3 regions of the Saccharopolyspora mangrovi genome follow, and region 1 is predicted to be linked to each of the others. Evidence: riboswitches for the same ligand, from Rfam matches in the RefSeq annotation. Region 1 holds a riboswitch; each other region holds the start of a gene.
The links. Region 1 has a riboswitch for cobalamin ahead of R4I43_RS03130 (CbtB domain-containing protein). Riboswitches for the same ligand answer to the same signal wherever they lie in the genome.

Region 2: another riboswitch for cobalamin. It lies ahead of cobN (cobaltochelatase subunit CobN); the one in region 1 lies ahead of R4I43_RS03130 (CbtB domain-containing protein).
Region 3: another riboswitch for cobalamin. It lies ahead of R4I43_RS05875 (HoxN/HupN/NixA family nickel/cobalt transporter); the one in region 1 lies ahead of R4I43_RS03130 (CbtB domain-containing protein).

What each region holds. Positions count from the first base shown of each region.
Region 1 is NZ_JAWLNX010000002.1:106,985-114,422, forward strand. It holds gene R4I43_RS03105 (MmcQ/YjbR family DNA-binding protein) at 1-344, shown strand, start outside; gene R4I43_RS03110 (OsmC family protein) at 434-859, shown strand; gene R4I43_RS03115 (hypothetical protein) at 994-1,380, shown strand; gene R4I43_RS03120 (cadmium resistance transporter) at 1,555-2,154, opposite strand; gene R4I43_RS03125 (CbtA family protein) at 2,262-3,005, opposite strand; gene R4I43_RS03130 (CbtB domain-containing protein) at 3,017-3,211, opposite strand; cobalamin riboswitch at 3,239-3,411, opposite strand; gene R4I43_RS03135 (hypothetical protein) at 3,501-4,187, shown strand; gene chrA (chromate efflux transporter) at 4,199-5,617, opposite strand; gene R4I43_RS03145 (chromate resistance protein ChrB domain-containing protein) at 5,654-6,085, opposite strand; gene R4I43_RS03150 (ABC transporter ATP-binding protein) at 6,213-6,998, opposite strand; gene R4I43_RS03155 (taurine ABC transporter substrate-binding protein) at 6,988-7,438, opposite strand, start outside.
Region 2 is NZ_JAWLNX010000003.1:177,040-184,477, forward strand. It holds gene R4I43_RS05740 (bifunctional 4-hydroxy-2-oxoglutarate aldolase/2-dehydro-3-deoxy-phosphogluconate aldolase) at 1-104, shown strand, start outside; gene R4I43_RS05745 (D-isomer specific 2-hydroxyacid dehydrogenase family protein) at 244-1,155, shown strand; cobalamin riboswitch at 1,469-1,588, shown strand; gene cobN (cobaltochelatase subunit CobN) at 1,640-5,317, shown strand; gene R4I43_RS05755 (S1 family peptidase) at 5,549-6,352, shown strand; gene R4I43_RS05760 (LysR family transcriptional regulator) at 6,354-7,265, opposite strand; gene R4I43_RS05765 (DUF6290 family protein) at 7,379-7,438, shown strand, end outside.
Region 3 is NZ_JAWLNX010000003.1:200,477-207,914, forward strand. It holds gene cobJ (precorrin-3B C(17)-methyltransferase) at 1-125, shown strand, start outside; gene R4I43_RS05840 (DUF362 domain-containing protein) at 115-297, shown strand; gene R4I43_RS05845 (hypothetical protein) at 328-630, shown strand; gene R4I43_RS05850 (helix-turn-helix domain-containing protein) at 581-823, shown strand; partial or broken gene R4I43_RS05855 (pyridoxal-dependent decarboxylase) at 1,067-1,549, shown strand; gene R4I43_RS05860 (DMT family transporter) at 1,546-2,433, opposite strand; gene R4I43_RS05865 (LysR substrate-binding domain-containing protein) at 2,525-3,379, shown strand; gene R4I43_RS05870 (DUF1876 domain-containing protein) at 3,412-3,681, opposite strand; cobalamin riboswitch at 3,865-3,988, shown strand; gene R4I43_RS05875 (HoxN/HupN/NixA family nickel/cobalt transporter) at 4,086-5,120, shown strand; gene R4I43_RS05880 (precorrin-8X methylmutase) at 5,137-5,748, shown strand; gene R4I43_RS05885 (sirohydrochlorin chelatase) at 5,745-6,650, shown strand; gene cobA (uroporphyrinogen-III C-methyltransferase) at 6,631-7,438, shown strand, end outside.

The DNA.
Region 1 (7,438 bases):
ACCTCTACACCTTCGAAGAGGGGTGGCAGGCCGCCCGGGTGCGCACGAAGTGGTTCATGCTGATGACCACAGTTCCCCAGCACCCCCGCGCACGCGACGCACGAGCGGTAGCAGGCCAACCCGTCGTCATCGTCAAGGCCGACCCCGACGACGCGGTGGGCCTCCGCGAGGCCCACGTGGAGATCACCCCCGGCTACCACATGAACAAGAAGCACTGGATCACCCTCGGGCCGGGAGATGCCATCACCGACGAGCTGGTCGACGAACTCGTGACCGACTCCTACCGCCTCGTCCTCGAAACCCTCCCCCGCTCCCAACGCCCCACCGACCTCGACGCCGGATGAACGGGAAGGGCGACGTGCGAGCCGTCGGGTTTGGCCGGATCCTGGGGGACGGTCACAGCAACCCACCCGGTCGACCAGGAAGGACCGCAATGAGCACCACGCGCACCGCACACACCACCTGGGAAGGCACCCTGCTGGAGGGCACTGGCACGGTGTCCCTGGACTCCTCCCAGATCGGGCAGTACCCGGTGTCCTGGCCGTCCCGCGCCGAGGAGCCCAACGGCAAGACCAGCCCCGAGGAGCTCATCGCCGCCGCCCACTCCAGCTGCTACTCGATGGCGCTGTCCAACGGCCTCACCCAAGCCGGCACGCCACCCACCAGGCTCAACACCAAAGCAGAGGTCACCTTCAAACCGGGCGCGGGCATCACCGGCATCCACCTCACGGTCCAGGCCGAGGTACCCGGCATTGACGCGGAGGCCTTCACCAAAGCAGCCGAGGACGCCAAGGCCAACTGCCCGGTCAGCCAAGCCCTCGCAGGCACGACGATCTCCCTCACAGCCTCACTGACCTGACCCCCTGCGCAGTTCGTGCCTCACACGAAATCACGTGTGGGGCACGAACTCTGCGCAGCATCCGACTCCCGACCAGTTTCAAGACAAGTCGACGCAACCAAAGTATTGCGTGCACGCTACGAAAGAATCGTGCGATGTATGCGATCTGCGGATTCGCCGGTCGTAGCCGTGCCCTTAGCTTGGTCGTGCCGCGCCTTCAGGCGCGGCATACCGGAAGACACGCTGAGGGGATCACGTTGATGAGAAACATATTCCGAGCAGCGACCGTCGGCGCCAGCGTCGTGACCGCAGCCATTGGCCTCCCACTGCTGGTTTCCGCGCCGGCGCAGGCCACCACGTATCAATGCTTGGAAGTTCTGCGGGACCGGAACTACGAAATCGGCCCGAAGGTCACAGGAGTGTGCGAAAACGCCGCGCAGGACTGGTACTACGCATCCATGCAATGCCCACGCGATCTCCAGATCCTGGGCGTCAAACCGAACGACGCCACGTTCGCCTGCGAATACGCGCAAGAAAGCTAGCACGAGCCCCCGGGGACTCAATCGTTCAAGCAGTTCAAGAAACGACGCGCGCGGGACGAGTCGAAGTGCCCCGAAGGTTTCCTCCGGGGCACTTCTGCCGAACGTATGGCCGTGGGGAATGGTCGCCGGGCATCAGCAGCGAGGACTGGTTGTGGCATAACCGGCCCCCACGTCTCACAGCCCGAACGCTCCATCTTCGATCAGGATCACCAGGCCGATGCCGATCAGGACCACGGGCAGCACGATGTGACCCCAGCGCGACAGGGAGCGAGCGATCACGGGACGGGTGGCGAAGTACCGTCCTGCGGCACACCACACGGCTACCAGAAGCAGGAACACGACCGCGAACACGGCCAGCCCGCCTGAGCCGACGGTGGCGAAAACCGGGACGTAGACCCCGATGTTGTCTCCGCCGTTGGCCAACGTCACCGCGGCGACCGCCCACATCTTCGGGCCCTCGCCCGCGCTCGGGATCTCTCCCTCATCCCCGTTCTGGTGCTCGCGCCACACCGACCACCCGGCGCGGATACCCAACAGCAGCGGAAGCAACCCGAGGTACGGGAGAGCCGCCTCGGGCAGCAGACCGGCGCCGAGCGCACCGACGACCGCCGCGGCCAGAATCGCGCCGAAGCCCAGATACTGCCCGGCCACCACCCGCACAGCACCCGCAGGGTGACCAGCGGCTTGGCCGAAGAACAGCGCCAGGATCACGACGTCATCGATGTTGGTCACCGCGAACATGCCCACGGCCTGCCCGACCAGCGTCAGCTCCACCGCAACCTTCCCACCGCATCCCTCTGCCGCGGCGATCCCACGTGGTCGATGGCGCCTGCGCGAACCACCGCTCTGCTTCCCTCAGCATCCGTCTCGTGACGTCGGTGCTAGGTCGCCAACGCCTCCGTCGGTGCTTCGGTGCGGTTGGGTTCGTTGAGCAGGCCGAAGGAGAAGCCGAGCGCCGCCCACATGCCGGCGAGTTCCGCGAGTGACGCGAGCCGGAACTGCCACAACAACGCGGCGGGAACGTCGGCCGGTATCGGATCGGGGTTGGCAGGCCAGGCCCACAGCGCAACGCCGGTGAGGACTACCGTCGCTGCCGCGGTGGCGGTGACCGACGAGCTCGGACTCCACCCGCGCGCGGCCAAGTAGCCGCGCAGGTGATGGGCTGCGAGCACGATCACGATCCCTGCGGCGATGAACGAGAAGTACGCCAGCGTGCGGCCCGACACCGACTCGGTCTCACCGACACCGGGCGGGTTCGCCGGGTACTTCACCGCGGGCAGCAGCGACACCGCGAAGAATCCCACCGCGGTCAGCTGCAGGCTGCGCCCGAAGTCGGTGCGCGCGGTCATCCGATGCCGGACGCTGGCGAACACCACCGCGAAGATCACACCGATGGCCACGCCCACCAGCACGGCGGCGACCATGCCGCCGACCACCTGGACAGGCCGGGAGAACATCTCCTCGTGCGCGTGCTCGCCCGAGGCGTGCGAGCGCGCTTCCTCGATCCCCAGCGATGCCTGGAGCGGGGCTTGCACCAGCAGCATTGACATCAGCGCTGCGGTCAGACCGGCGAACGCACCCGCGAGCAGACCGCGCCGGAGGACCGCGTTGAACGGCGAGCTCATCACACCCCCGCTCAGTGGCACGGAACGCCGAGGGCGTGCCTGCCGTCGTGGGTGAACTCGTGCACGACATCGGCGGCCTGCGCGAGCAGGAGGCCGTTGTCCTGCAACACGACGTACAAGCCCACCAGGGCGAACGCGGCGAGCGCCCAAGCCCAGGCCGGAACGTGGATCCGCGGTGCGGCAGCGGACAGCGCAGGAGCGGTCATGTCGAATCCTCTTTCCATCTCTCGTGGAACTCGGTGCGTGCCGCAGCCGGTCTCCTGGCTTCCGGATCGACGCTTCCCCTGGCCTTCCCAGTCACCTGCCGGCGTCCAGTGGCGTTGTCGGGGTCGCTTCCCGGTCACAGTGGCGAGGACCACGCCGGATTTCCACCGGCTTCCCGTGCACTGCGGCATCCGGAACGGTAGAGGGAGATCGGGGCGGGCACAACAGCCGATCCAGCGACGAACGTCACCGCGCGGCTCGCGCACGCCGGCGTTCAGGTGCAATGGCCTCGTGGACGATTCGACCGCTCGCCTGCTCGCCCGCTGCACCCGATCGCTCGCTCGGGCACCCGAGCAGCCTGCGAAACTCGTGCCGTGGCCGGAGTTCTGCCGTCCGCTTTCGGGCCTGCTGTCCTGCAACGTGCGGGAATGGCAGCGGCTGGGCGGTTTTCACCACCACCGGGCGGCAACCGTTCTCGTCGCCTTCCGCGCGTCCTGGCTCGCGTTGTGCGCGACGGTTCCCGAACACCACCTGGGTCTGCCCATCCCCTCGCTGACCACCGCACACGCCGCGCTCGACGATCGGGGAATGTTGCTAGGACTCGCCCTCGATTCCCGGAGCACTCAACACGCCTGGTGGGCCACCGTTTCCGAATTCCTCTCACCCCTCACCGAAGGGCTGGCCTCCCTGGACGGCCCGCCACCCGGCAGCGACCAGTACTGGGGAAACGCGGTCGGCTTGATCGGTGAAGTGCTCCGGCGCATGGCCATCGACGGAGCCGGCGGGAACGTCTTCGACACCGCCGTCGAGCTGCGCGGCGCCACCGGACGCGAGGACCTGCTCGACCTCAGCGCCACACCACGGGGTCTGCACTCCCGGCGCCGGACTTGCTGCCAGCTGTGGCGCGCCAACGCCGGGTATTGCACCGAGTGCGTGCTCCACAACGCACCCCGATCCAGGCGGAACCAACGCGGGTGAGCCTCAACCGATCAGGACACCGGTAGCCCGACGAGGGCTGCTGCGGCGCCGAGTCCGGCGCAGATCCCCAACACCCGCAGCATCGGCCAGCGCAGGGCGAACACGAGCACGAGAGCGATCGCGGTGATGGCGGCTGCGACGGGTCGCACGCTGGCCAGATCGGGCAGGTTCAGCGCCAGGGGCCCGACTCGCTGGAGATGCGTACCGGCGAACAGGGTGTGGCCTGCGAAGTACAGGGCGAGGTTGGCGATCACACCGACCACAGCAGCGGTGATGCCGGTCAGCGCAGCCGACAGCGCGTGGTTGTGGCGGAGGCGTTCGACGTGCGGGGCGCCCAGCAGGATGAACAGGAAGCACGGCACGAACGTCACCCACGTCGTCAGCAGCGCGCCCAGCACGGCGGCGACCCACGGGTTGAGCGTCCCCGGGTTGTTGTAGGCGCCGAGGAAGGCGACGAACTGCACCACCATGATCAGCGGTCCCGGCGTCGTCTCGGCCAACGCCAGGCCCCGCACCATGTCCGACGCCGACAGCCAGCCGTAGACCTCCACGGCGCGCTGCGCGACGAAGGCCAGCACGGCGTAGGCGCCACCGAAGGTGACCAGGGCCGTGCCGGAGAAGAACACCCCTTGCGTGGTGAACACGCTGCCCGCACCGGTGAACAGGGCGACCGCTGCGACCGGCAGCGCCCAGGCAATCAGGCCGACAGCCAGGATCTGCAGCCCGCGGCGCAGCGAAGGGGTCTCGTGGTGCAGGGCGTCGTCGGACATCAACGGTGCCGCACCGTCATCGGCGCCGTTGCTCTCGGCGCGGTTCATGATGTGCGGAGCGAACCGGGCCAAGAGCCAGCCGATCAGGCCGGCGACGGCGATGACGATCGGGAAGGCGATGCCGAGCACGGCGATGGCCACGAACGCTCCGCCGGCCAGCGCGACGAGCGCGGGATGGCCCAGCGCTCGCCGTCCCACCCGGACCACGGCCTGGGCGACGATGGCCACCACCGCCGGCGCCAGACCGGCGAAGATCGCGGTGACCGCGGTCGTGTCACCGAAGGCCACGTAGATCGCCGACAACCCGAGCAACGCGACCACACCGGGAAGCACGAACAGGACCCCGGCGACCAGGCCACCGCGCAGACCGTTGAGCAACCATCCGATGTAGATCGCCAGCTGCTGAGCCTCCGGCCCAGGCAACAACATGCAGTAGTTCAGCGCGTGCAGGAACCGCCGCTGACCGATCCAGCGCTTCTGCTCCACCAAGGTCCGCTGCATCACCGCGATCTGCCCAGCAGGACCACCGAAGGTCTGCAACGAGATCCCGAACCACGTGCGCACCGCCTGCCGGAACGGCACCAGGTCGGTGTCGGGCTGCGGCGCTTCCTCGGTCGCATCGGGGTGCGCGTTGCGGCCACGGGCCGAATCGTGCGTCATCGACGGTCATTCCTCCAGTGGGGCGGCGCGACTTGATCAGGCGGGTTCGCGACCGAGAAGGGTCGCGCGGCGGAAGTACTCGTAGAGCCCGTCGAAGATCGGGCCGGTGTGGACCAGCACCTCTTCGTCGTCGCAGACCATCGACAAAGCCCGCAGCGCCACGTCGAACCCAGGCGCTTCGGGAGCGTCGTAGCGCTCGTCGTCGATGTCGGCTTCGTGGATGATCTCGGCGATGCGCCACAGCACTGGATCGCTGATCTCGTAACGGCGCAGGATGGTCTCGAAGCTGCAATCGCCCTGGTGGTGCGACAGTTCAACCCCGCGCATGTCGAACGGCGTCGCATCCTCGGGCAACTCGGCCGGGTCGGCGACGAACACGAACTGCGCTTCGGCATCGACAGCGCGCCGGATCAACCAGGCGCACGCCGCCCGGTCGATGTGGATGTTCGCTCGCGTGGCCCACTTCATCGCGCCGTGCCGATGCGCCGGTTGGCCAGTTGCTGTCGGCCCACCGCTCGCGGAAGTCCGAACCGCGCACCGACAGCTCTCCGCGGGGGTATAGATCGAGCCCCCGAACCTGGATCGCGAGCGGTTGTCACACAGGGATGTTCAGGGTGTCGCGGACGGCTGTGGACACTTCGCCGCGCAGCCGCGCGAATTCGGCGGAGCCGCGCAGCTCGTCGGCGGAGCATCCGGTGCGCGGCAACGGCACCGGCAGGTCCAGGGTGACTTGGCCGGGACGGTCGCTGAGCACGATGACCCTGGTGGCCAGGAACACCGCCTCGTCCACGCTGTGGGTGACGAACACCGCGCCCTGCTCGGCTCCGTCGGTCAGCGAGCGGAGGTCTTCCTGGAGCCGTTCCCTGGTCAGGGCGTCCAGGGCGGCGAAGGGCTCGTCGAGCAGCAGCAGGCTCGGTCGCCCGGCCAGTGCCCGCGCGATGGCGACACGCTGCTGCTGGCCACCGGAGATCTCCCAGACGTGGCGGTCACCGACCTCAGCCAGGCCGACCCGCTCCAGCAGCTCCGCGCGCCGGGCGGGGCGGTCCTGCCTGCGCACTCCCGCCCAGCGCAGCGCCGCGTCGAGGTTGCCGTTCACCGTGCGCCACGGGAACAGGCGCGGTTGCTGGAACACCACGCCCACATCTCGCCCCGGCACCGGCGGTCGGCCGTCGAGCGCCACGGTGCCGCTGGTGGTGTGCTCGAAACCGGAGACGAGCCGCAACAACGTGCTCTTGCCGGAACCCGACGGGCCGACGATCACGACGAACTCGCCTCGGTGCAGGCGCAGGTCCAGCGACCCCAGCGCGGTGATGGCGCCCGCGCCGCGCCCGTAGCTGCGCACCGCTTCGTTGATCTCGACGAGTGGTTGTTCAGGCGGCATCGGCGGGCTCCGGGATGCGGAGGGCGTTCTGGAACGCGCTCAGGTCGGGCACCGCGTCGATCTTCTTCTGCCGCAGCAGGAATTCCGCGGTGTCGCGCAGCCGCTCGGCCAGCGCTCCCGGGGCTCGCGGGGTGCCGAAGTACTCCGGGCTGCGCTGCGCGGCCAGGTCGAGGTAGATGTTCTGCTTGAGCTGCGCGAGCGCGTCGTCGACGCTGCTGCCGATCTGCTTGCTCACGGCCTGCGCGACCACCGCCGGATCGGTGCTGATCTGCTTGATCGCCGCGTTGGTCGCCTTCAACCAGGCCGAGGCGACCTGCGGTTGCCGCGCGAGGAAATCCCGTCCCGCCACGGCGAAGGTCAGCGTCGGCGTGCCGGAAGCCGCCAGCTGCGCGCTGTCGACGAGCGTGGTCCCGGTCTTCTGCAGGCTGGTCAGCGTCGGC
Region 2 (7,438 bases), on a different contig from region 1:
ACGCCCCCGAGTTCCTGCAGGCGGGCGCCGACGTGGTCGCCGTCGGTTCGGCGCTGGAAGATGACGCCCAGCTGCCCGCCCTGGCGCAGCTCATCGACGGGTGAGCGAAGTTTCAGCTGGAACTTCCCCCGCGGCGGTGAACGAAGGTGTCGACTGAACCCGTGGTCCCTCGGGGCGGGTTCCAACCGAAGCTCCCGTCGCTGTGCGGGACGTGGTCGTGACGAACTTGGAAGAGGAGAAGTCGTGAAGGTTCACGTTGGTCCGGTGGCGAACGCCGAACTGGAGGCCGCCGTGGTGGCCGCCGGCGCTGAGCTGAGCTCCGCCGGGGACGCGAACGCGCTGGTGTGGTTCGGCGGGGAGCCGAGCCGGTTCGCCGAGTACGACCGCCCGGGCCTGGAGTGGGTTCAGCTGCCCTCGGCGGGCATCGAGTCGTGGGTGGCCGCCGGTGTGCTGCGCGAGGACCTCACCTTCACCTCGGCCGCCGGCACCTTCGCGCAGACCGTCGCCGAGCACACGCTCGGGCTGATGCTCACCGGCGCGCGGCAGCTGGCGACGATGGCCCGCGCCACCAGCTGGCAGCGCCCGGAGGGCATGCGCAGCCTCACCGGATCGACCGTCGGCATCATCGGTGCAGGTGGGATCGGCAAGGCGCTGATCGAGATGCTGCGTCCCTTCGGCGTGCGGGTGCTGGCGGTGAACCGCTCCGGCAAGCCGGTGCTCGGTGCCGAGCGGACCTGGCCCGCGGAGGACGCCGGGGGAGTCCGCGAGGTGTTCGCCGAGTCCGACTTCGTCGTGGTGGCGGCTCCGGCGACCTCGGCCACCTCGAAGCTCGTCGACGCGGCCGCGCTCGAGGCGATGAAGTCCGGCGCGTGGCTGATCAACATCGCCCGGGGATCCCTCGTCGACACCGAAGCGCTGGTCGAGGCCCTGGACGCGGGTCGGATCGGCGGTGCCGCCCTCGACGTGACCGACCCCGAGCCGCTGCCCGACGGGCACCCCCTGTTCAGCCACCCGCGCGCGCTGATCTCGCCGCACACCGCGAACCCGCCCTCGCTGCAGATGCCCGCGCTGGCCCGCCGCGTCGAGGAGAACATCCGCCGCCACATGGCCGGCCAACCCCTCCTGGGCCTGGTCGACGTCGCGGCCGGGTACTGACGTCAGGCAACCGGCGAAGCCGGTTTCTCTTCCTCCACCTGAGGCACTGGCACCGCGGTGCCCTCCCCTGCGGGGGATTTCTGAGCGTCTTCGCGGCGAGTACGCCGTGACGCCGCGTGTTCGAAATGCTCAAGGAGCGGCGCACGGAGTCCACGAAGGCGCTGCGCTTTCCCGTTCGGGGGTTTCCGCTACCCGCACCGCCACGCAAGTTGAGGTGCTCCTCCAGAGGAGATCTTTCTCGCGAAATCGTGTGATGGGTGGTCCCTGATCGCGCGGTCGATAGGATGGCTGCGCCAGTACGGCGGTGACGTGGAGGAACCCGGTGTGAGGCCGGGGCGGTCGCGCCACTGTGACCGGGGAGCGGACCCCTGGCAGCCACGGCCCTGACGGGCTGGAAGGCGGGGACACCGCGAGGATCCGGGAGCCAGGAACTCCTGCCGCCGTGACCCCCCCGCCGGGGCGCGCACCCCGAGAGAGGATCACCGTGAGCGAGCCTGCCCGCGACGCCCGAGTTCTGCTGCTGTCCACTGCGGACACCGACCTGCTGGCCGCGCGTGCCGCCGAGGCCGACTACCGCGTCGCCAACCCCTCCCGGGTGGCCGCCGAGGACGTCCCGGCGCTGCTGGAGGACGTCGACGTCGTGGTCGTCCGGTTGCTGGGCGGTCGTCGCGCTTGGGAGGAGGGCCTCGACGCGGTGCTGGCCTCGGGCCTGCCGACCGTGGCGCTGGGCGGCGAGGCGACCCCGGACGCCGAGCTGATGACGCTGTCCACGGTGCCCGCCGGTGTGGCCACGCAGGCCCTGGCCTACCTGGTCGAAGGCGGCCCGGAGAACCTCGCGCAGCTGGCGAACTTCCTGTCCGACACGGTGCTGCTGACCGGCACCGGGTTCACCGAGCCGCAGTCGATGCCCGAGTTCGGCCTGCACGGCGAGCGCGCGCACGACCCGTCGCGGCCGACGATCGGCGTCGTCTTCTACCGGGCGCACGCGCTGTCCGGCAACACCGCGTTCGTCGACACCCTCGCCGACCAGGTCGAATCCGCCGGCGCCAACGTCGTGCCGGTGTTCTGCGGCTCGCTGCGCGGCCTGTCCGACGCCGCCGGTCTGCGCGAGCTGCTGGCGGGCTGCGACGCGCTGATCGCCACCGTGCTCGCCGCGGGCGGTGCCGTGGCCGCGGACGCCAGCGCGGGCGGTGACGAGGACTCCTGGGACGCCGGTGCGCTGGCCGAACTCGACATCCCCGTGCTGCAGGGTCTGTGCCTGACCACCAGCCGCGCGGTGTGGGCCGACAGCGACGCCGCGCTGTCGCCGATGGACGCGGCGATGCAGGTCGCCGTGCCGGAGTTCGACGGCCGGCTGATCAGCGTTCCGTTCTCCTTCAAGGAGGAGGGCCCGGAGGGCATCCCGGTCTACGTCGCCGACCCGGAGCGCGCGGCCCGCGTGGCCTCCACGGCGGTGTCGCTGGCGCGGCTGCGGCACGTGGACAATTCCGCCAAGCGCCTCGGCGTGGTGCTTTCGTCGTACCCGACCAAGCACTCCCGCGTCGGCAACGCCGTCGGCCTGGACACCCCGGCATCGGCGGTCGTGCTGCTGCGCGCGCTGGAGGAGGCCGGCTACGACCTGGGCGGGCTGGACGTGGCCGGTCTGGACGGCGACACCCTGATCCACCGGCTCATCTCCGCCGGTGGTCACGACGTGGAGTGGCTGACCGAGGAGCAGATGGCCGAGGCCGCGATCCGCGTCCCGGCGACCCGCTACCGCGAGTGGTTCGACGCGCTGCCCGAGGAGCTGCGCGCGTCGATGACCGAGCACTGGGGCGCCCCGCCCGGCAGCCTCTACGTCGACGACGAGGGCCACCTCTACGTCGCGGCGCTGCGGTTCGGCAACGTGGTGATCCTGATCCAGCCGCCGCGCGGGTTCGGCGAGAACCCGATCGCGATCTACCACGACCCGGACCTGCCGCCCTCGCACCAGTACCTGGCGGCCTACCGCTGGCTGGCCGAGGACTTCGGCGCGCACGCGGTGATCCACCTGGGCAAGCACGGCACGCTGGAGTGGCTGCCCGGCAAGGGCCTCGGGCTGGCCGCGGACTGCGCGCCGGACGCGGTGCTGGGCGACATGCCGTTCGTGTACCCGTTCATCGTCAACGACCCGGGCGAGGGCACGCAGGCCAAGCGGCGCGGCCACGCGACCGTGGTGGACCACATGATCCCGCCGATGGCGCGCGCCGACGCCTACGGCGACATCGCCAAGCTGGAGCAGCTGCTCGACGAGTACGCGCTGGTCACCGACCTGGACCCGGAGAAGAAACCGGCGCTGCGCAACCAGATCTGGGAGCTGGTCACCCAGGCCGAGCTGCACCACGACCTGCACCAGGAGGGCCAGCCGGACGCGGAGTCCTTCGACGACTTCGTGATGCACATCGACGGCTACCTGTGCGAGATCAAGGACGTGCAGATCCGCGACGGCCTGCACATCCTCGGCCGCGCGCCGCGGGACGAGGAGCTGGTCAACGACGTGCTGGCGATCCTGCGCGCCAAGCAGGTCTTCGGCGGCAAGGTCGGCGCGCTGCCCGGTCTGCGCTCCGCGCTTTCAGTCCACTTCGGACTCGACGAGCAGGCGCTGCTGGCCGAGCCCGGTGCCCGCGCGGACGTCCCGGCCGAGCTGACCGCGCTCGTCGAGGGCCCGTCGGCTTCCGCGTCGGACGCGGTGGACCTGCTGGAATCGTTGGCGCGCAAGCTGATCGAGGCGCTGGCCGGCACCGGCTGGGACGTCGAGCGCGCCGAGCAGGTCGTCACCGACGTGATCGGCACCCGAGTCGAGGACCTGGTGCGGGTGCTGCGGTTCGCCTGCGCCGAGCTGGTGCCGCGACTGGCGCGCACCACCGACGAGGTCGACCACGTGCTGCGCGCGCTCAACGGCGGTTTCGTGCCGGCGGGCCCGTCGGGTTCGCCCACCCGGGGGCTGATCTCGGTGCTGCCGACCGGTCGCAACTTCTACTCGGTGGACCCCAAGGCCATCCCGTCCCGCAACGCCTTCGACGTCGGTTCCGCGCTCGCCGATTCGCTCATCGCCCGGCACGTCGCCGACACGGGGGAGAACCCGCGTTCGGTCGGTCTGACCGTGTGGGGCACCTCGGCGATGCGGACCCAGGGCGACGACATCGCCGAGATCCTGTGGCTGCTGGGTTGCCGCCCGAAGTGGGACGACGCCTCGCGGCGGGTCACCGGCTTCGAGGTCGTCGAAGTCGCCGAGCTCGGCCGGCCGCGGATCGACGTGGTGGTGCGCATCTCCGGCTTCTTCCGCGACGCGTTCCCGCACGTCGTCTCGCTGATCGACGACGCGGTGCAGACCGTCGCCAAGCTCGACGAGCCCGACGAGGACAACTACGTCGCCGCGCACTACCGCGCCGACGTCGGTGAGCACGGCGACGACCGGCGGGCCTCGACGCGCATCTTCGGCTCCAAGCCGGGCGCCTACGGTGCCGGGCTGCTGCCGCTGATCGACGCCCGCAACTGGCGCAGCGACGCCGACCTCGCCGAGGTCTACGCGACCTGGGGCGGTTACGCGTACGGCCGGGGGCTCGACGGGCGCGAGGCGCGCGGTGACATGGAGACGGCGTTCAAGCGGATCCAGGTGGCGGCCAAGAACGTCGACACCCGCGAGCACGACATCGCCGACTCCGACGACTACTTCCAGTACCACGGCGGCATGGTCGCGATGGTGCGCTCGCTGTCCGGGCAGAACCCGGCCGCCTACGTGGGTGATTCGGCGGTGCCGCACGCGGTCAAGACGCGCACGCTGGGCGAGGAGACCAAGCGGGTCTTCCGGGCCCGGGTGGTCAACCCGAAGTGGATCTCGGCGATGCAGCGGCACGGCTACAAGGGCGCGTTCGAGCTCGCCGCCACGGTGGACTACCTGTTCGGCTTCGACGCCACGGCCGGTGTGGTCGACGACTGGATGTACACCAAGCTCGCCGAGTCCTACGTCTTCGACGAGCAGGTGCAGCAGTTCCTGCGCAACTCGAACCCGTGGGCGCTGCGCGGCATGACCGAGCGGCTGCTGGAGGCCGCCGACCGGGGTCTGTGGGCCGAGCCGGACGAGCAGGTCCTCGACGCCCTGCGGTCGGTGTACCTGGAGCTGGAGGGCCAGCTGGAGGACTGATCCGCCACCCCGGGGTCCGGGTGCGGGCCTCGGGATGATCGTCCATCCACAATGGACGTCAATGTTGGGCCGTCCGAGTGGAAAAGTCCTTCAAATTCCACTCGTTCGTGTTGTGCTCCCGGCTGAGGTGTATCTGACAGGGGGTTCGTTTCCTCTTACTCGTGGACACTTTGGACGAGCCGGAGCGGCGGTCGGACGGCCGCCGGGAGGCTCCGGGGGAGGAGACGAACCATGTCGGACAAGAAACTCGGGGTGCGGGCAGCGGCCGGGACGCTGGCGGCGATGAGCCTGGTCGGCGGCCTGCTGGCCACCACGGCCAACGCCACCGAGCAGGGGACGGCCGCGCCGCCGATCGTCGGGGGCCAGGCGGCTCGGATCGCCGATCACCCGTGGGTGGTGTACCTGGCCGACGAGCAGGGCAACCAGTTCTGCGGTGGCACGATCGGCGCGGCCAACAAGGTCATCACCGCGGCGCACTGCATCCAGGGCGAGCAGCCCGCGTCCGTGCGCGTGGTGGCCGGCCGGGAGAGCAAGTCGTCCACCGACGGCGTCGAGGCGAAGGTCACCGGCGTCTGGGTGCACCCGAAGTACCAGGACGCCAACACCGGTTCCGACGTCGCGGTGCTGACCCTCGACCAGCAGCTGCCGCAGACCTCGCTGCCGGTCGCGACACCGGCCGACACCGCCTCCTACGAGCCCGGCCGGATGGCCACCGTGCTCGGCTGGGGCGCCACCTCCGAGGGCGGTGACGCGTCGGAGACCCTGCAGAAGGCGGAGGTGCCGCTGACCTCGGACGCCGACTGCAAGAAGGCCTACGACCAGTACGACCCGCAGGCGATGGTCTGCGCCGGGTTCCCGCAGGGCGGTGTGGACAGCTGCCAGGGCGATTCCGGCGGGCCGCTGGTGGTCGACGGCAAGCTCGTCGGCATCGTCTCCACCGGAAACGGCTGCGCCCGACCAGGCAACCCGGGCATCTACACCCGCACCGCGAGCTACCAGGCCGACATCCAGGCCCAGCTCACGGCGCAGCACTGAGTCACGCGGGAGTCAGCCGCAGCCCGGGGCCGAGCTCGCGGGCGAGGCCGGCGGCCAGCGTCCGGAAGGCCCGCACCTCCGGACTCGCGTCGCCGGCGCGGCTGACCAGCACGCTGTGCTCCCACGGCGCGTCGACCACCGGCACGCAGCGGGTGCCCGGCCACGGGTAGAAGCGCTGGAAGGACTCCAGCGCCGAACCCGCCCCGCGCCCGGCGGCGGCCGCGGCCAGCACCTCGTGCGGGGTGACCGCGTCGTCACCGCGACGCGGGGCCTCTCCGCCCCGCGCCGCGGTGAAGTACAGGTAGTCGGTGAAGGGGCGCGGCGTGCGCTCGGGTAGCCGGACGAACGGCAGGTCGAGCACGTCGATCAGGTGCACCTCGGGCGCGTCGGCCAGCTCCCAGCGGGCCGGGACCACGACGATGCGCCGCTCGGTGGTCAGCACGTCGATCTCGACGCGCTCGTCCTCCGGCGCCGGGCGCACGAAGGCCACGTCCACGCGGTGCTCCAGCAGCGCCGAGACGTGCTCGGTGAAGTCCATCGGCACCAGCCGGAGGTCGACCTCGGGGTGGGCGGTCCGGAAGGCCTGCACGGTGGCCGGGGTCAGCTCCGCCGAGCCGTGCCCCATCACCCCGACCCGCAGCGTTCCCGGCTGCTGGGCGGAGGCGGTCTCGGCGACGTCCGCGCGCGCGACCTCGGCGGCGGTGAGCAGCGTCCGCGCGTGCCGGGCGAGCCGGTGCCCGGCGGCGGTCAGCCGCACCGGGCTGCGGTCCAGCAACGGCACCCCGAAGTCCTGCTCCAGCTGCTTGACGTGCTCGGTCACGGTCGCCTTGGCCAGGAACAACCGCTCAGCGGCCCGGCCGAAGTGGCCCTCCTCGGCCACCGCCAGCAAAGTCTCCAACCGCCGCAACTCCATGCGGGCAACGTACGGCCGGGCAAATCCCTTGGCCAGCGAATGAGAGGCGGTTTACCGTGCCGTCCCCGCAAGGGCTCGGTCCGTTTGGTGTCACTGATGATACCATCGTGGTCATGGCGATGACGTTGCGCTTGTCAGACGCCGAAGCGGAGGCTCTTCGGCGTCGTGCTGAG
Region 3 (7,438 bases), on a different contig from region 1:
ATTTCGACCCGGCCGAGGTGGACATGTTCACCACGGTCGTCGTCGGCTCCTCGCAGTCCGCTGTGGTCGGTCGCCGGATGGTCACGCCGCGCGGCTACCGCTGGATGGCGGGCGATGTCCGTTGACCCGCTGACGATCACCGACGCCTGCACCGCCTGTGGCGCGTGCCTGCTCACCTGCCCGGAACACGCCCTCCGCCCGGCCCCGGGCCGCCCCTACGTGCTCGCCGAAGCCTGCACGTCCTGCGGCGAATGCGTCGAGATCTGCCCCAGGGACGCCATCGACCTCCACGACTAGCATTTTCGTTTTGTTCGTTTCGCTGCTTATGTGGTGGTCATGGAGGGGACGGAGCAACGCACGGTACTGCCGCCGGCCAGGGCCGACGAGCTGTTGGGGCTGTTGCGCGCGCTGGACGAGCAGCGCTCGGCTCCGGCGCTGATCACCCGGGACGGCACCAGGATCGATCTGCCTGACGAGCTCTACGACGTGCTGCACGACGTGGTGTTCGCCCTGTCACGCGGTATGGCCATCACGGTCGCCCCGCGCCACACCGTTTCTGACCACCGGCGAGGCGGCCGAGATGCTGGGAATCTCCCGCCCGACGCTGGTCAGGCTGCTCGAAGCGGGTGAGATCCCGTACGAACAACCCGGTCGGCACCGCAGGATCAGGCTGGACGACCTGCTGGCCTACCAAGAGCGTGCCCGTCGAGCCCGTGCCGCCGGTCTCGACGAGATGGTCCGGGTGTCCGAAGCCGGTGGCGTCTACGACGTGCCGCCCGATGCCAAGGCCGAGCGTCGATCGGTCCCGGAAGAGGAAGCCTGACCGCCACCGATGATCCGTGCCCTCCTCGACACGTGCGTGCTGTTCAAGCCGCTCGTGTGCGACGCGCTCCTCAGCATCGCCGAGGACGCCGCGTTCCGTCCGCTGTGGTCCAGGGACATCCTGGACGAGTTGCGCGGTTCGCTGATCCGCGCCGGTGTGGTTCCCGAGTCGGTGGAGCACCGGATCGCGCAGATGCAGACCCACTTCCCGGGGGCGGACGTCGACGGTTACGAGGATCTGATCCGGGCGCCGATGATCGAGGCGCTGTCGATCCTGCCGGAGTACCTGCGCAACGAGGCCACCGAATCCGGCGAGGTGATCGACTACCGGGACTGGCAGGTCCCGCTCGGCCGCCGGTTCCGGGCGTTGAAGCTGTGGTCGGTGCTGCGCTGGTACGGCGCCGAGGGGCTGCGCGCGCACATCCGCGACACCGTCGCGCTGGCCCAGGAGTTCGCCGGGTGGGTGCGCGAGGACCCGGATTTCGAACTGCTGGAACCGCACCCGTTCGCGCTGGTCTGCTTCCGGCCGCGCTACCCGGACCTGCCCGCGGCCGAGGCCGACGAGCGCACCCACCGGATGATGAACGCGCTCAACGATTCCGGCGACCTCTACCTCACCCACACCAAGATCGACGGTCGGACCTTGCTGCGGCTGGCCATCGGTTCCCCGGCGACCGAGCGACGCCACGTCGAGGCGGCCTGGGAGGCGATCCGCCGGGCCGCCTAGACCGGGGCCGGGGTGCGGGTTTCGGTCCGGGTGCCCAGCACGCACGCCGTGGTCGCCAGGGCGATGCCGACGACCACTGCGGCCGAAGGGGTTTCGCCGAGCAGCGGCCAGGCGATCACGGCCGTGAACGGCGGTACCGCGCTGAACAGGGCGCTCGCCCGCGCCGCCCCGCCGACCGCGACCGCCCGCAGGTAGCAGCTCACGCCCAGCACCGAACCGGTGATCACCAGCCACAGCACGGTGATCCCGGCCTGCGCCCAGTGCGTGACGTGGCCGTGCTCGAACGCCGCGATCACCCCGATGACCAGCGCAGCAGCGACGGTCTGCACGGCACCGCCGGAGCGGATGTCGATGCCGCCGCAGTACCGCTGCTGGTAGAGGCCACCGGCCGAGAAGCCCAGCAGGCCCAGCAGCGTCAGCAGGATCGCCGGGTTCCACTCGCCCTCGGAAGCGACCTGCCCGCCCAGGGTGACCAGCACCGCCAGCACGCCCAGCACGAGGCCCAGCACCCGCCACCGGCTCAGCCGCTCCCGCAGCAGCAGCGCCGCCAGCGCGGCCGTGAGCACCGGGTTCATCGAGATCACCAGCGCCGTCACCGACGCGGGCACGCCGGCGGCCATCCCGCCGTAGCAGCCGCCGAACTGCATCGCGTGCGTCAGCAGCCCGGCCACCGCGCTGTGCCCGGCCGCGGCGCCGCTCGGCCAGGTGGCGCGTCCGACCAGCGCGATCACCGCCAGCACTCCCGCGGCGAGGGTGAGGCGCACGGTGGTCAGCAGGAACGGGGACGCGGCGGCCACTCCCAGCGCTCCGGTCGGGTAGCCGCTGGCCCAGAAGAAGACGACGGGAGCGGCGAGCGAGAGCGGGATCGACCGCGCGGAGGGCATGCTCGAAGACTTCACCGCGCGCCCCGGTGGCGTCCAACAACGATAAGCGATCGCGATCGATCGCGGCTGCTGATCGGTCTACGCTGAGCGCATGAGTGCAGTGCTCGACGTCGTCGCGCTGCGCAGCCTGGTGGCCGTCGCCGACTGCGGCGGCTTCCACCGGGCCGCGGCGGCGCTCTACCTGACCCAGTCGGCGATCAGCCAGCACCTGCGCAAGCTGGAGCGGGCGCTGGACCGCAAGCTCGTGGTCCGCGAGGGCAGGCAGGCCCGGTTCACCGCCGACGGCGAACTGGTGCTCGCTGAGGCCCGCCGCATCCTCGACGTGCACGACGACGCCGTGCGCAGGCTCGGCGCCGAAGGGCGCGGCACGCTGGTGTTCGGCTCCACCGAGCACGCCGCCGACCGGTTCCTGCCCGAACTGGCCTCCGGGATGCGCACGGCGTTCCCGGAACGCGAGATCCGCTTCCGCCTGGACCGCACGGCCCGGCTGGCCGACTCGGTCGACCGCGGCGGCATCGACATCGCGCTGCTCATCGACGACACCGTCTGCCGACGCAGCATCGACGCAGGTCAGCTGCGGCTGGAGTGGTTCGCCGCGCCGGACTGGCAGCCGCCTGCCGAGGACGTGCCGCTGCCGATGGTCGTGTTCGACCAGCCCTGCACGCTGCGCAGGCACGCGATGGAGGCGATGAACGCGCTGGGCCGGAGCCCGGACCTGGTCTGCGAGGCCGCCGACCTCTCCGGCGTGCTCGCCGCGACCCGCGCCGGTCTGGGCGTGACGCTGCTGCCGTCGACGAAGACGCGGCCGACGGGCCTGGTCGAACGCCGCGACCTGCCACGCCTGGAGCCCGCCCAGCTCCGGGTGCGCACCAGACCCGGCCTGCCGATGGAGGTCGCCGAGGCCGCCGCCCACGTCGTCCGCGACGTCCTCGCCGAGGTGGGGTGAGGCTTCGACCGGAACCTCACCGGCCCACGGGGTCAGGCGGGCAGGTGGACTCGGCGGTGGAGGCGGTCTCCGATGTCGTTGGAGGCGTTGTCGAGGAGCTTGTGGGCGAGTTCGAACAGGGCGCGGGCGATGGCGATCTCGTCGCCGATCTGCGGTACCTCCGGGTCGTCGGGGTGCCTGCGGGCCGTGCCGTGACCGTGCAGCGCCTGCCCGGCCGGTGTGGTGAAGCCGACGTCGGCGGTCGTCTTCGCTCCCGCCTCCACGACCTGCAGGTTCAGCGTGATCGAGTGCGTCTCGTTCATGGTGGCCTCCTTGACGCAGCATCGAGCCGGAGCAATGGGCTCGTCCACCGGGGTACCCCCGATCGGTCCGGTTGAAAGCGCCTTCGGCCGATCGAAGCCACGCGCAGATCACGCAACGTGATCGATTTCACCGAGTTTGACCTCGGACCGTAGATCAGGCAAGGATGACTGTCGCCGACAGTGCAGGAACCCGGTGCGAATCCGGGACGGTCCCGCCACTGTGACCGGGGAGTGGTCCCCACCCATCGCCACGGCTGCCACCAGCTGGAAGGCGGGGAACCACGCCGATCCGGGAGTCAGGACACTGCGTGCCGGCCCCGTGCCGCGAACCCGCGGCGCGCGGCCACCGAACCCCGGGCGGGAGAACCCAGGAGGTCGGAGAACCCATGAGCGGGGATGCCGAAGTGAGCCGGCCCACGGCCGGATGGGGCGCACGCGAGCGCCGGAAGTCAGCGGTCCTGCTGGCCGCCATAGGAGCACTGCACCTCGCGGGATGGGGTGCCTACCTGCTGCACGAGCAGGCGTTCAGCGCCGCCGGAGGCCTCGCCGCCGCCGGCACCACCGCCTACCTGCTCGGCCTGCGGCACGGATTCGACGCCGACCACGTCGCCGTCATCGACGACGCCACCCGGCTGCTGATGCAGCGCGGCAGGCGTCCGGTGTCCACCGGCATGTGGTTCGCCCTCGGCCACGCCAGCGTCGTGATGCTGCTGGCCTGCGCGATCGCCTTCATCGCCGGACCCGCCGCCCAGCAGTGGGCCGAGCAGACCGGCGTGCGCGTGGCCACCGCCGTCGACCTGATCGTCGTCGCCGTGCTGACCACCCTCGCCGTGCTCAACGCGCTCGTGCTGCGCGACGCCTGGCGGCTGCTGCGCCGGGCCCGCAGCGGCGCCATCGACGAAGCCGAGGTCGAACTCGTCCTCGGCCGCCGCGGACTGCTCGCGCGCCTGCTGCGCGGCCGGATGCAAGGCGTTGCCCGCTCCTGGCACCTGTTCGGCATCGGCCTGCTGTTCGGCCTCGGGATGCAGACCGCCACCGAGATCACGGTGCTGGCGATGGTCACCCCGGGGGCGAACCTTTCGGCGATCGCGGTGCTGAGCCTGCCGCTGCTGTTCGCCGCCGGGATGTGCACCGTGGACAGCGTCGACGGGATGCTCATGTCCCGCGCCTACACCTGGTCGCTGGCGCGCCCGCTGCGGCGGCTGTGGGTCAACGTCACCACCACCGCGCTGACCGTCGGGCTCGCCGCGCTCGTCGCCTTCGTCGTCCTCTGTGGACTCCTCGCCGAGTCGGGACTGGAGTTCCTCGGCGGGATCGCGGCCATCGCGGACCAGTTCGAGCTGCTCGGCTACTTGACCTTGGCGCTGTTCCTGCTGGTGTGGGGCGGCGCGGCGATGTGGTGGCGGCTCACCGCACGGAAGAACGCGGAAATCGCGTAGGGGAACAGGAACGACCATGAGGCGCACAGTGCATCCGATCGAGACCGAGTCCTACCGGATCATGCGGTCCCGAGCCGACTTCGACCGGTTCGAGCCGTTGACCCGGGCGGTCGTCGAACGCGTCGTGCACACCACCGCCGACCCCAGCTGGACCGGCGAGGTCGTCGCGGACGAGCCCGCGCTGCGGCAGGGCCGCGACGCCCTGCTGGCCGGCGCGCCGCTGATCACCGACGTGCGCATGGTCGCCTCCGGCATCACCGCCCGCGAGGTGCGGATCGGCCTGGACTTCCCGGGAGTCGCCGAGCTCGCCGCTTCCGAAGGCCTCACCCGATCCGCCGCAGGCATGCGACTCGCGGCGGCGGAACACCCCCGCGGCGCCGTGTGGGCGGTCGGCAACGCCCCCACCGCGCTCACCGAACTGCTCCGGCTCGCCGAGAACGGCGACCTGGAACCGGCGCTGATCGTCGGTGTCCCGGTCGGCTTCGTCGGCGCCGTCGACAGCAAGGCCGCACTGCGGCGCAGCGGCCTACCGGCCGTGAGCACCTTGACCGAACGCGGTGGGGCGGCGATCGCTGCCGCCGCCATCAACGCCCTGCTCTACTGGGCAGAACCTGGAGGTAACCGGTGACCGAACCGCTGCTGGTCGTGGGCCACGGCACGGTGGACGAACGAGGTGTGTCGGAGTTCCACGCCTTCCTGGAGCGGCTGAAGGCGCGCATGGCCGCGGCCGGTGTCGACACCTCCGGCGGCTTCATCGAGCTGTCCGCCCCCGCGGTCACCGAAGCCTGGGCCGAGCTCACCGACAAGGGCCACCGCCGGATGGCCGCCGTGCCGCTGGTCCTGGTCGCCGCCGGGCACGGCAAGGGCGACATCCCGGCCGCGCTGGAGCGCGAAGTCCGCCGGCACCCCGGCACGTCGTTCGTCTTCGGCCGCCCGCTCGGCCCGCACCCGATCCTGCTGGACCTGCTCGCCGAGCGGATCGCCGCGGAGGTCCCGCGCGAGGAATGGGTCGACACCGCAGTGGTTCTCGTGGGCCGCGGCTCCACCGACCCCGACGCCAACGCCGAAGTGTGCAAGGTCTCACGCCTCTTGCAGGAGACCTGCGGCTTCGACACTGTTGAGACCGCGTTCATCTCCCTGGCATCGCCGGACGTCCCTGGCGGGCTGGACCGGGCTCGCAAGCTCGGGGCCAAGCGCGTCGTGGTGGCCCCGTACTTCCTGTTCGACGGCGTGCTGCCGCAGCGCGTCGTGACGCAGGCGCGCGAGTGGGCCCAGACCGCGCCGGAGCTCGAGCTCCACGTCGCCGGATACCTGGGGGACTGCGATGCCCTGGTCGACCTCGTCGTGGAGCGGTACCACGAGGCCCTGCACGGCGACATCCGGATGAACTGTGACACCTGCGCGTACCGGGTGCTGCTGCCGGGTTTCGAGGACAAACTGGGTGCACCGCAGACGCCGCACCACCACCCAGACGACCCGACCGGACACGGTCACGCACACGGACACGCACATGGCCACTCCATCGGATAACCACTACCTCGCCGGACTCGACCTCAGCGGTCGCCGCGTCGTCGTGGTCGGTGCCGGGCCCGTCGCTCAGCGACGGCTCCCCCGGCTGATCAAGGCAGGCGCCGCCGTCGAGGTGATCGCCCCGCAGGCGACGCCCGCGGTGGAAGCGCTGGCCGACTCGGGCGAGATCACCTGGAGCCGCCGCGAATACCGCGACGGCGACCTCGACGGCGCCTGGTACGCCGTCGCGGCGACCTCGTCGGACGAGGTCAACGCCGCCGTGGGGGCGGAGGCGGAGCGCGATCGCGTGTTCTGCGTCCGCTCCGACAACGCCACCGAGGGCAGCGCGGTCACGCCCGCCGTCGCCGAGCACGACGGGCTGCTGCTCGGCGTGCTCGCCGGCGGCAAACCGCGCCGCAGCGCCGGTGTCCGCGACGCGCTGCTGGAGGCGATGCAGTCCGGTGCGGTCGACGAGCACCCCGAGCCGCACGCACCCGGTGTCGCGCTCATCGGCGGCGGACCGGGCGCTCCGGACCTGATCACCGTGCGCGGGCGGCGGCTGCTGGCCAAGGCCGACGTGGTGCTCACCGACCACCTGGCGCCTCGGGAACTGCTGGAGGAGCTGGGCTCGCACGTCGAGGTCATCGACGTCTCGAAGATCCCCTACGGCCGCTCGGCGAGCCAGGCCGTGATCAACGAGACGCTGATCGAGAAGGTCCGCGCGGGCAAGTTCGTCGCCCGGCTCAAGGGCGGCGACCCGTACCTGTTCGGCCGCGGCTTCGAGGAGCTGCTGGCCTGCGCCGAAGCCG